DNA from 3 places in the Erwinia sp. PME.40.26/001 genome. Region 1 is predicted to be linked to each of the others. Evidence: predicted binding sites of a transcription regulator. Region 1 holds the regulator's gene; each other region holds the start of a gene.

Region 1 (4,243 bases):
GAACTTTCGCTATGAATTTGAATTTCCGCCTGCAATCTGAACAATCTGCGACTGACGGACTGCCGCTGGTGCTGATCCACGGCCTGTTCGGCAGCCTGGACAACCTGGGCGTACTGGCCCGGGGATTAAAAGACGATCGCCGTCTGATTCAACTCGATGTACGCAATCACGGCTTGTCTTCGCGTGCGCCAGAGATGGATTATCCCCTGATGGCACAGGACATTCTGGATACGCTTGACGGCTTGCAGGTCGATCGCTTTAGTGTGATCGGGCATTCAATGGGCGGGAAGATCGCGATGGCGCTGACCGCACTGGCTCCCGACCGGGTAGAGAGCATCGTGGTGATTGATATTGCTCCGGTGGCGTACACCACCCGCCACCATGATGACATTTTTACTGCCCTGAACGCCGTGACAGACGCGGCTACCACTTCACGCAGCGAGGCAGCGGCGCTGATGCGGCATTCCATTAACGAAGAGGGCGTTATCCAGTTCCTGCTCAAATCGTTTCATGATGGCGAATGGCGCTTTAATGTTCCCGTGCTGCTGGCCTGTTATGACCGTATTATTAGCTGGCAGTCTCTGCCCGCATGGCCGCATCCGGTGCTGTTTATTCGCGGAGACCGCTCACCGTATCTGGCCGATGAATATCGTGATGCCCTGCTGTCCCAGTTCCCGCAGGCCCGTGCTCACGTGATAACCGGTGCCGGGCATTGGGTACACGCCGAGAAGCCTGAGGCCGTTTTACGCGCCATCCGTCGTTTTTTTGCGTTGTAGGAACCAGATAACGAATGCCATCAATGCACCAGTAGGGTGAAGAATGACGGGGATAAATGATTGTCGTCACCTCTTTCGCTGGGGTATGATGGCGCGCTAAAATTTTGCCGTTGCTGCTCCTTCAGACGGCATAACGGACCAATTCATCAGTCATCCAGCCTTTCAGTACGACGATTCCTATGGCAAAAGAGAACACGGACCGCACAACGATCGATCTGTTCGCAGATGAACGTCGTCCGGGACGACCCAAGACTAACCCGCTGACGCGTGATGAGCAGCTGCGTATCAACAAACGCAATCAGCTCAAGCGTGATAAAGTGCGCGGCCTGAAACGCGTTGAGCTGAAAATGAACAGCGATGCGGTGGATGTCCTGAACCAGCTGGCCTTCGAGCGTAATATGAGCCGGAGCGAGCTGATTGAAGAGATGCTGCTGGCACAGCTGCAACGCCATCAGCTCTGATGCCATCCGGGCCTGAGCACTCAGCGACAAAACCAGCAGTATTACTCATTTATCCGCTTACGGCGGTCTGTTATCATTAACGATATCTGCTAAAAAATCAGCAGTCACCATATCATTAAGATTCAAGAGGTTATTAAACTCATGGCACTCGTCGGCATTTTCTTTGGTAGCGATACAGGCAATACCGAAAACATTGCAAAAATGATCCAGAAGCAACTGGGGAAAGATGTTGCAGAAGTTCGTGATATTGCTAAAAGCAGCAAAGAAGACCTTGAAGCCTTTGATATTCTGCTGCTGGGCATCCCAACCTGGTACTACGGTGAAGCCCAGTGTGACTGGGATGACTTCTTCCCAACGCTGGAAGAGATCGACTTCAACGGTAAACTGGTTGCTCTGTTTGGCTGTGGCGATCAGGAAGATTACTCCGAGTACTTCTGCGATGCGATGGGCACTATCCGTGACATCATTGAGCCTAACGGTGCTGTCATTGTTGGCCACTGGCCGAGCGAAGGCTATCACTTCGAAGCGTCTAAAGGCATGGCAGATGACAACCACTTCCTTGGCCTGGCCATTGATGAAGACCGTCAGCCTGAACTCACCAACGAACGTGTTGAGCAGTGGGTAAAACAAATTTCTGATGAACTTCAGCTGCAAGACATTATCGAAGCATAGCCATAACAGCTTGATGTGGGAGGTATCTCACATCAAGTGAGTGGTTTTTCCTATAGAAGTAATAGATACATGTTTGTAACTTTCACCTGCAAAACTGTACAATAACCCCATCGGTTACCCGCTTTCTCAGCGCAAGCCCCATTATTGAGGACGTGAGTCGCCCCTGGGCGATGAGATGAGGCAGATCGAGATGTTAACCCAGCATAATTCGGGCGCGCGCTTCCCTGGATGTAACGACATTTATCCTTACATCCCTTGCGGTTTCAGGCTTCCCTTTTGGTTTTCATTTCGGATTATCAGTTCTATACTGAAACGCACTCATTTTTAGCGCCGACCGATGTTCAGGGCTTTTCAGCCACTAAGTGACTCGCAAAGTAACAGGACAATATCCGCATGACTGACAATAACACCGCATTAAAGAAGGCCGGCCTGAAAGTCACGCTTCCCCGACTGAAAATTCTGGAAGTGCTTCAGGAACCAGAGGGCCATCACGTCAGTGCGGAAGACTTGTACAAACGCCTGATTGATATGGGCGAAGAAATTGGTCTGGCCACGGTTTACCGTGTACTGAACCAGTTCGATGACGCGGGGATCGTTACCCGCCACAACTTTGAAGGCGGTAAATCCGTTTTCGAACTGACCCAGCAGCACCATCACGATCACCTGATCTGCCTGGACTGCGGTAAAGTCATTGAGTTTAGAGACGAATATATTGAGGAGCGTCAGCGTGAAATCGCTACGCGTCACGGCATTAAACTGAGCAACCACAGCCTGTATCTTTATGGCCACTGTTCGCTGGGTGACTGCCGTGAAGACGAGACTCTGCACGACAAGTAATCTGATCAACTGAATGCAAAAACCGATGGCTATGCCATCGGTTTTTTTATGCCTGCGTTACAGTGTGTCCTGACGGCTGACACGCTTTCCGTCCGCGCTGACAGCACGGATCATGATGCCGCCACTGACTTCAGGCGGGGTCTGGCTGTCGTAACGCTGCCACTGCTGACCTTCATCACGGCTGAACTCGATCGTTACGCCAGGAAAAGCCGTATTCGCCAGCAGTTTCCCCCCGACAATACGTGCCCCTGGCACCGGTAATCGGTAACCCACGTCGTATCTGTCCAGTTTTGCCAGCTCACGCTGGCCGAGAATATTGGCGAATCGCTGCCAGTCCTGACGCAACGCCTGCTGGTCAACCCAGTGCGTTTTCCCTCCCTGATACGTTTTACCCGCCTGATAATCCTGTTCCCAGGCCGCGCGGTGCCATGCCCGCTCAGCGGCGGAGAACAGACGGGGATAGATCATATATTCCATATCCTCATCGGTACGTACCGTCTCACTCCACAGCTGTGCCGACATGCCCGCCGCCCCCGGCCAGGGTTTGTTGGACATGGCAGTGAAGAACTGACCGTCGCGGTCAACGGAGGTTTCCGCATTCTGCGGCAAATTGTCCGGCGCAAAGCTGAACATTTTGCGCTCGTCATTAAACCGGGTCCCCCAGTAGTAGCCGCGCTCCAGAGGATTCACCTCATAGGGAAAATCCATATAGAGGTAATCAGGGTTAGAAACAATCACCTGATAGCCCTTATTTGCCCAGTCATTGATGGTGTCGAACCCGCCCCAGTAAAGCGTATCCCAGAAATTCACCGCCACTTCCGGTGTGGCAAACGCTCGCGCATTCTGTGCGTCTTTCAAACCATCCTGCCAGGCCTGCATTCTGTTGATACCGTGTGCCTTGACCAACTCGCTGACTTTCAGTGCAAAGTAGCTGGGCAGATGTCCCAAATCGCTGACCTTGCCCGAAGCAACCATCGTCTGGCAGGCCTGCGATTTCGCCCACGGCTGATCCTCACGGCTTAAATCAAGCTGTCCTTTGCCCGCTTCGGGGTGCCTGATATCCGTATAGCCGACGCCAAGACGAATATTTTTCGCCTCATCGCCGCCAAAATGCCAGCTGCGCAGTGGTTGTCCGGCATCACGGTGCATCTGCTGGATTTCAGCGATGACCTTATCGGCAAAGCGTAAAGAGGAATCCAGGCAGGGGTTCAAATAGCTGGTGCGATCATAAAGCTGAACGGAAGTGGTATTGGAATTATCGCCAGGATCGACCAGCCGGTACTCTGATGCCCGTTCCTGTTGCCCTGCTTTCATCAGGTGCTGATAGCGCGCTTCCATGGCAATCACGGCGGCCCGCGCATGCGCAGGCATATCCACCTCCGGCAGCACCTGAATGCCGCGCGCCTGCGCGAATTTGACGATATCAATATAGTCCTGGCGGCTGAAGTAGCCACTGCCGTTGTTGTCATTGAACGGTCCGGAACCCAGCTGCGGTAG
Region 2 (4,243 bases), on a different contig from region 1:
TCATCATCGTCAGAAATGGGGCGGCCCTGTGTGGTGAGAATATGCGACAAGTCATCATCAAGGCGGGTGTAGTTGACCAGACCTTCCGCCATACCAAAGACCTGCTGTAGCTGGCAGCCGATGTCCGTCTGAATGCGTGCCGCCAGCGATTCGCTGAGTCTTGCCCCGCCTACCTGTAGCAGGGTGAGTGAGGCCAGCGCCTGGTTACTGCCCCACTCCTGAATCGCCTGTAACCACAGGCTGACGGCCGGTGGCACCAGCGCGGCGACGTTGACCTGATGCTGTTCAATCAGCGGAAAGCAGAGGCTGGCGCTGGGATCGTTCGCCATCACCACGCAGCCGCCAGCGTAAAACACGCCGAGGGAGCCTGGCGAACTCAGGGCATAGTTGTGCGCAGCGGGCAGGGCATTCAGGTAACGCGTCTGTTCACTGAACTGACAAATTTCGACGCTGCCCCGGATGCTGTAGTAATAATCATTGTGGGTACGTGGGATCAGCTTCGGCGTACCGGTGCTGCCGCCCGACAGCTGGAAGAAGGCAACTTCATCGGCGGCAGACGGGCAGGGAGTGAAGTCCCCGGTCCCCTCGTCAATCATGCCTGACAGTGACAGCGCAGCACTGTTATCGTTGTGCATCGCTATCACCTTCAGTGCCGGAATCTCCTGCTGAAGCTGAGTCAGATACGCATCGCTGGCAAACAGGCTGTGCTGCCGGTCGGCAATCAGCAGGGCGGGCTGGATCTGCAGCGCATAGGCGCTCAGTTCATTGCGCTGATGGCTGAACAGCGCATTCACCGGGGCGACACCCATTTTCAACAGGGCGAAAAACGTCACATAGAATTCAGCAACATTACCCAGTTGTACCAGCGCCGTGTCGCCGCACCGCAGGCCGCGGCGCTGTAACGACGCGGCCAGCCGATCTGACTGCTGAGCCAGATCCTGATAGCGGAAGCGGCGTGCGCCATCAATAACAGCAATGTCGCTGCTGTTGGCATGGCGTTGCAGGATGTCCGTGAGCGGCAGATCCAGCCAGTAGCCTTTAGTACGATATCGGGCGGCCAGGTCCTCCGGCCAGCGAGTATAAGAAATTGTCATGACAGCACTCTTTAGTTAAGGCCAAATGCCCGTAGCATGGTGTTCAGTTTGACACCGGTTTCCCGCCATTCCGATTCCGGGCAGGAGGCCGGCACAATACCGGCTCCGGCAAACAGGCGAACGCGATTGCCGTTGACCTTTCCGCAGCGGATGGTGACGACCCATTCGCCGTTACCCTGCTCATCGCACCAGCCGACAATACCGCCAAACAGGCCACGATTGAACGGCTCCAGTTCGGCAATCAGTTGCTGCGCAGTGGCGTGGGGGAAGCCGCTCAGGGCCGGCGTCGGATGCAGCAGGCAAGCCAGCGAAAGTGCGGTATCGGCTTTATCCCTTGCTTCGCCTTCAATTGCCGTCCCCAGATGCCAGAGCGTTGAGGTGGTCAGCAGTTCGGGCGTGGACGGCAGCACGAGGTGGGCGCTACGCGGCTGTAACACATCGCGCATGGCATCGGTCACCAGCTGATGCTCGTAGCGATCCTTAACCGAGGCCATCAGCTGCTCACCTGCAAGACGGTCTTTTTGCGGATCGCTGTCGCGACGGGCAGAACCGGCCAGGGGATGGGTGTAATAGCGGCTGTGGTGCTTGCGCAGCAGCAGCTCAGGGCTGGCACCGAGCAGGGAGCCCCCTTCCGGCAGCGGAACGTGGAAGTTATAGCTTCCCGGGTTCTGCGTCATCAGTCGCGTCATCAGGTTGGCAATGTCTACCTTTTCCGCAGTGACAATCTCCATCAGTCGGGACAGCACCACTTTATCCAGCTGCTGTGCGCCAGTCGCGGCAACGGCCTGGCTGACCATCTGCATAAACGCCGGCTGCGCTGGCAGGGCAGTACGACGAACCACCTCAGGTAACGGGCTTTTTGGCGCACCCATTTGCTGCAGAAAGGCGTTGCTATCGAAGTACTGGCTGGATTCCGGGATAAACAGCGAAGAGGGCTGGCTGGGATCAAAAGGGATGGCCCCGACGACGATCGGCTTTTCAATTCCCTGACGTTTCGCCTCAAGGAATCGCTGGCGGATTTCCTGCTGGAATACACCTTCCAGCGCCTCTCCCCCGAAAGCCGGGGTGGTGACGGTCGTAAAGCAGCCCTGTGCGGCCAGACTGCGCCAGGGAGACATAAAGAAAAAGCCACTGGCGGCGGCCTGTGAGGCAAACTTCAGCGTGCTGTGTGACGTTAACGATTCCATCGGGCATCCTCATTTAAATGATAAACGTAGTAATAACTATTATCATTTGCTTTCAGAGCCAGTAAGCTACGTCGATTAACACAGAGTGTCAATAAAGGTAAATTAATTTAGTTATCGTAAGGAATTTTTTACACAGGTAGCGTTATGTGCCGCTATGACTGAGTTTATCAGCGGAATGACCGGAAGAACGATCCCACACAAAAGGTAAGCATGACTGATTGGATCAGGCAGAATGGCGTCAGGGCAGGGCAGCTAATCGAGATGAGCGGGCAACCAGCAGCCTGCGTTAAGGCCGCTGCGGTCGCTGCGGTTGGTCAGGCTGAGGTGACCATGATGAATTTGCACAATACGCTGGACGATATTCAGCCCCAGCCCACTGCCACCGTAGCGCTGGTCCATCCGCCGGAAGGCTTTAATCGCCTCATTCACCGCACCGGCATCAATCCCGGAGCCCTCATCGCGGACGGTGGCCCGGCTGCCTGATTCATGATCTTCGAGCAGTAGCGTCACCGTGCTGCCTGCGGGGCTGTAGCGTGAGGCATTTTCCAGCAGGTTACGCAGCATCAGCCTGAGAAGTACGGCATCGCCCTGAACCGTACGCGTGGTGGTGGTGGTGATGGTCAGGGTCTGCTGCCGCAGCGCCAAAAGTTCATCCATTTCCTGCCGCAGAGGATCGATGATCTGGTGCCAGCTCAGCGTCTGATAATGGCCGCTGGCCAACGCTTGCCCCGCACGGGACAGCATCAGCAGTTGTTCAATGACATGCATCAGCTGGTCGATGCGCTCAACCAGCATCGGTCCCTGTTTAACCCCTTCCTGCTCCAGCAGCTCAAGGTGCAGGCGCAGGCCTGCCAGCGGCGTTCTCAGCTCGTGTGCGGCATCGGCGGTGAACAGGCGCTCCTGCTGCAGGGTGTGGTCCAGACGGCCCAGAAGCTGGTTCAGCGCCCCGGTGACGGCAACGATTTCATCCATCTCTGAATGTAGTGGCAGAGGAGAAAGATTGTCAGCAGAACGGGCGACCAGGCTTTTTTGCAGAGAGCGCAGCGGGCGGATAATCCAGCTGATGGCCCAGAAAGAGAGCAACAGGGTAAAGCAGACCATCACCAGCGACGGTAGCAGCAGCGAGGCAATCGCCTCCCGGATTTCATTTTCAACGTGGTCATTACGCGCGTGGGCAGAAAGCGTTTCATTGACCAGGAAGCTGATCTGCTCTCGGCTTTCGTGCCAGAGCCAGAAGGCACTCATCAGCTGACAGCTGAGAAGGATCAGCGCCAGCATCATCAGTAAACGCCGACGCATACTGTTCATTCGCGCTCTTCCAGCCGGTAACCCACGCCCCGCACGGTTTTAATGCGATCTTTCCCTAACTTACGGCGCAGGTTGTGAATATGCACTTCAAGCGTGTTAGAGCCATTATCATCCTGCCAGCTGTAAAGATCCTGCTGCAGGGTTTCCCGGTGTACGGTTTGCCCGATGCGCATCAGCAGGCGGGTCAGCAGGGAAAACTCTTTCGGTGTGACCTCAACGGGGTGGCCATCAACCACCACCTGCTGGGAAGAGAGGTTCAGCGCAATATCGCCGTGCTGTAGCAGGTTGTCGCTTCGGCCCTGATAACGGCGGATCAGCGCGCGGGCACGGGCCTTAAGCTCCACCAGGGCAAAGGGTTTAATCAGATAGTCGTCTGCGCCGGCATCCAGGCCCTCAACGCGATCGGATAGGGCATCGCGTGCCGTCAGGATCAGGACCGGCAGGTCGACATGCTCCTTGCGCCACTGCCGCAGCAGGTCGGTACCATCACGGTCCGGCAGACCGAGATCCAGCACGATGAGACTGTACTGACCGCTGTACACATACGCCACGGCCTGGGCGGCGTTGACAGCGCAATCCACAGCGTAACCCTCGCCCGTAAGGGCAAGGGTTAATCCCTGTTGGAGCAGCATATCGTCTTCAACGATCAGTATT
Region 3 (4,243 bases), on a different contig from region 1:
CAGCGTGATGCCTGCTGCCGGGCCGCCGCTGTGGAATAGCGCAATTAACACTCCGCCGGTGCCGTGAAGACCCCCTGCCAGCAGCGCGGCCCCACCGGTCAGACCAGGGACCTCCCGGCGCAGCAGCCCGCAGGCCAGTATAAACAGCAGCCCTTCCGCCGCAAAGCCAGCATTCATTACGTCGTGCAGCGGAGAACAGATTTGTGGCCCGCAGCCCGGGATCCCCAGGTCGCTGATATAGTTGTGGCTGTAACGATAGGCCGGGTAATGCCAGGCCAGCGCGCTGAGGCGTTCTGCCAGCAAATACAGCAGCCCACCCGCAGCAAAACAGAGTGCGCCAGCACGCTGACGGCCCGTTAATGACGACATAGTCTTCTCCTGTTTCGGCTGCACTCAGTCTGACAGAGCGCCCAAAAAAAACCACCCCAACGGGGTGGTTAACGGGCAATCATTCTGCACTGCAGCGTCTCGCCGTCATACAGCGGTAAGCGCTGTCGCGGCCATTACCAGCGATAATTCACTGAGGCGACAATGTTGCGACCGGTACCATAGAAGCAGGCCTCACTGCCGCTGCAGGAGGCGACGTAGTGCTTGTCGGTCAGGTTCTGCACGTTCAGCTGAACCGTGGTGCCTTTCAGGCTGGCCACCGCCTCGCCCAGTTCATACTTTGCCATGGCGTCGTACAGTGTGAAGTGCGGCACCTCGTCAGTCCCGGTACTGTCGGCAGGGGCATCGCCCGTGTAGCGCACGCCCGTCCCCACGGTCAGACCGCTTAACACGCCATCCTGGAAGCTGTAGCTGCCCCATGCTGAGGCCGCATGGCGCGGAATGCTGGCAGGGCTGTGCCCCAGCTGCGTAGCGTTGTACGTCTCTTTGGTGACTGCATCCGTATAAGTGTAGGCGGCAATCAGCTTCACTTCCGGCGTCGGCTGCGCATGAATTTCAGCCTCAAGGCCCTTCGATTTAACCTTACCAATCTGCTCGTTATACTTGGTTACCGGGTTAACGGAGGTGATATTTTTCTGCGTAATATCAAACACGGAGACGGTCATCACCGTATTCGAGCCCACAGGCTGGAACTTCACCCCCAGCTCGGTCTGCTCACCGGTCGTCGGTTTGAACGGATCGCTTCCCGGCTCTCCGGTGCTGAGGTTCGGCTCAAACGAGGTGCTGTAACTGACGTAAGGTGACAGGCCGTTATCAAAGGCATACAGCAACCCGGCGCGACCGGTCAGCTTATTGTCGTTCTGCTTCTCATCGGTGGCGGACAGACGGTTAACCGTGCGGATCTGGGACCAGTCATTCCGGCCGGAGAGCACCAGATTCCAGTGGTTCCACTCCATCTGATCCTGCAGATAAACGCCCACCTGGTGTAGCTGCTTCAGCGTATTACTGCTGACGCTCATATCACCCTCGTCCACGTCCACCCGGGTCGGGTTCGCCCAGTCAAGCTGATACTGGCTGGAGGTGTGACGGGACAGGGTGCTGGCAACACGGCTCCAGCGATAATCCAGCCCGCCCAGCAGCGTATGCCCGACGTCACCGGTCGCAAACAGCCCTTTCAGGTGGTTATCCACCCCCACTTCGTTGGTCATCACCGTTTCGTGCTGGGGACGACGCTCAATAGTGTGATCGTTCACCGGAGAACTGGTGGTGTAGACCATATATTTATAGTCTTCATCACGATGGGTGTAACGGAGGTTCTGGGTGAACGACACGGCTTCATTGAAACTGTGGTCAAATTCATAGCCCACGGACGCCTGTTCCCGTCGGTTGCCGTAGTAATTCGGGTCGTTGATATTGAAATCATACGGAATATAGCCGGTGCTGGCCGCTTTCAGCGTCCCGGCCATCGGCAGGAAGTTGCGCGAGCCGGCTTTCGGATCGTTCTGGTAGCTGGCGAGCAGGGTGAAACTGGTGTCGGCATCCGGCAGCCAGGTGATGGCAGGGGCAATGGCGACGCGCTCCTGCTTATTGTTTTTGACGTCTTCATGCCGGGTGCTGGCGATGCCGTTCAGGCGATAGAACAGCGTGCTGTCGTCGTCCAGCTGACCGCCGAAGTCAAAGGCAGCTTCCCCCTGATGATGATTACCGCTACTGAGTTGCACTTCACGCACGGTTTCCGCCGTTGGCCGCTTGCTGGTCATCACCACCAGCCCGCCGGGGCTGACCTGACCATATAACACGCCTGCCGGGCCGTGGACCATCTCCACGCGCTCTAACAGCCACGGGTCGATTTGCCCTGCGCCACCGCTGGAGCTGGAGAGGCCGTAGTGCAGGCCATCCAGCAGTTTCGGCGCATAGCGAAAGCCCCGGCTGATAATTTCGTCGTTACGATTGGAGTTACCGCGGTAATTAGTGACCACGCCGCTGGTGTAGCTCAGCGCATCAGACACCGAAGCGGCCGCCTGGTCATCCATCTGTTCGCGCGTCACGACGGAGATCGACTGCGGCGTTTTGCGCAGCGGCGTGGCCGTTTTGGTGCCTGCCGCACTCTCCTTTGCCACCAGCCCGCTGTTACGCCCGGTGACGCTTTCACGGGTTTCTGCCGTCACGGTCAGGGTATTTTCTGTGGCGGCCTGAGACACCGGTACCCCCACCAGCGCTGAAGCCACTAACAGGCGCAAACTGGCCTTACCAGAGGTTACTGCCACACCAGGTCGTGCCTGGGCTTTCATCATTTTAGTCATGAATTGTCATCTCGTCTGAAACAGCCTTGCCTGCGAAAAGCACCGGTAAAGCCCACCCATCCATTAGTATTTCTGACTGGCGAGGGCTGGATCCCAGCGTGGTACGAGTCATGCCTGCCCGTACTCACGCGCGATCAGCGTAAAAAAAACCTGACGAAATACAGCGTTACCGCTGAATTAAGCGAAGTTGCGACGCATATTAATGCAAATGTAAATCACTCTCAATAGCATTTGCATTAGCTTTCCTTATCCCGCAGGCACGATAGCGCAGCAAATAAATGCAACAATATGTAAATCAAAGAAAATTAACGTGTCGAACGAGAGACATCCTTCCGGCCCGAGGGCCGGGAAAAAACAGGAAGAGGCAACGGACAGGGAACAGGCAAAAAAAAGCCACCCGTTGGGGTGGCTGCACGATGATCTTTCACGCGGGTCGCCGGCGGGAATTACCAGCGGTAGTTGACTGAGGCGACAAACGTCCGCCCTGCCCCATAGAAGCAGGCATACTGACCGGCACAGGATGAAACGTAATGCTCATCCGTCAGGTTTTGCGCATTAAACTGCAGCGTGGTGCCTTTCAGCGCCGGAACAGCCTGGCCCAGCTCATACTTCACCATCGCGTCATACAGCGTGTAATGCGGCACAGTATACTCGCCGATGTCATCCCCCGGCGCTTTCCCGACATAGCGAACCCCGGTACCGACGGTCAGGCCGTTCAGCGCGCCGTTCAGGAAGCTGTAGCTGCCCCAGGCCGACGCCGCATGGCGTGGAATGGCGTTCGGGCTGTGGCCCACTTTATCCGGGTCAGTGGCGCTTTTAGTCACCACGTCGGTGTAGGTATAGGCCGCCGTCAGCTTAATTTCCGGGGTGGGCTGCATATGCAGTTCAGTTTCCACCCCCTGAGAATTCACTTTACCAATCTGCTCATAGGCATTAGTCAGACGGTTATATGAGGAGACGTTCTTCTGGTTAATATCAAACCAGGAAACGGTCATCATGGCATCGACGCCTTTCGGCTGGAATTTCACCCCGACTTCGGTCTGTTCCCCGGTCGTCGGCTTCAGGGGGTCGGCTCCCGGTGCGGCCTGTTCCAGCACCGGCTCGAACGAGGTGCTGTAGCTGACATAAGGGGAGATGCCGTTATCGAAGGCGTACAACAGACCTGCACGACCGGTAAAGGCGCTGTCGTTATAGGTGATGTCCGATCCGCCGGTGGTCTGATCCTGATTGCGCACCTGCGACCAGTCGTTACGACCGGACAGCAGCAGGTTCCAGTTATTCCACTCCAGCTGATCCTGCAAATACACGCCGTACTGATTCAGGGTCTTTTTAGTATCGGTCGCCAGCGCTAACAGACTTTCGTCCACGTCCACGCGGCTCTGGGTCCTCCAGTCCATCGGGTAGCTGCTGCCGTAGTCACGGTACAGCTTGCTGTTGATATGGGAGTAACGATAATCAAAGCCGGTCAGCACCGTATGCTGCACCTCGCCGGTGTCGAACACGCCTTTCAGCTGGTTATCGACATTGAACTCGTTGGTCATCGCCGTTTCATG

Evidence for each region. Region 1 encodes Fur, which represses iron uptake genes when iron is present. Its sites were predicted from a motif close to ATAATAATGAGAACNACTATCAA; they were not measured.
Region 2: ACZ3HG_RS07905 (isochorismate synthase) is a predicted target of Fur. The motif match lies at 2,305-2,327, and genes of this name have one in related genera.
Region 3: ACZ3HG_RS05855 (TonB-dependent siderophore receptor) is a predicted target of Fur. The motif match lies at 2,893-2,915, and genes of this name have one in related genera.

The regions. Positions count from the first base shown of each region.
Region 1 is NZ_JBVHNP010000004.1:34,903-39,145, forward strand. It holds gene ybfF (esterase) at 12-776, shown strand; gene ybfE (LexA regulated protein) at 956-1,237, shown strand; gene fldA (flavodoxin FldA) at 1,379-1,909, shown strand; gene fur (ferric iron uptake transcriptional regulator) at 2,303-2,746, shown strand; gene ACZ3HG_RS13040 (family 20 glycosylhydrolase) at 2,804-4,243, opposite strand, start outside.
Region 2 is NZ_JBVHNP010000002.1:77,972-82,214, forward strand. It holds gene ACZ3HG_RS07900 ((2,3-dihydroxybenzoyl)adenylate synthase) at 1-1,094, opposite strand, end outside; gene ACZ3HG_RS07905 (isochorismate synthase) at 1,106-2,281, opposite strand; gene pmrB (two-component system sensor histidine kinase PmrB) at 2,534-3,589, opposite strand; gene pmrA (two-component system response regulator PmrA) at 3,586-4,243, opposite strand, start outside.
Region 3 is NZ_JBVHNP010000001.1:1,198,043-1,202,285, forward strand. It holds gene ACZ3HG_RS05850 (DUF998 domain-containing protein) at 1-369, opposite strand, end outside; gene ACZ3HG_RS05855 (TonB-dependent siderophore receptor) at 504-2,681, opposite strand; gene ACZ3HG_RS05860 (TonB-dependent siderophore receptor) at 3,137-4,243, opposite strand, start outside.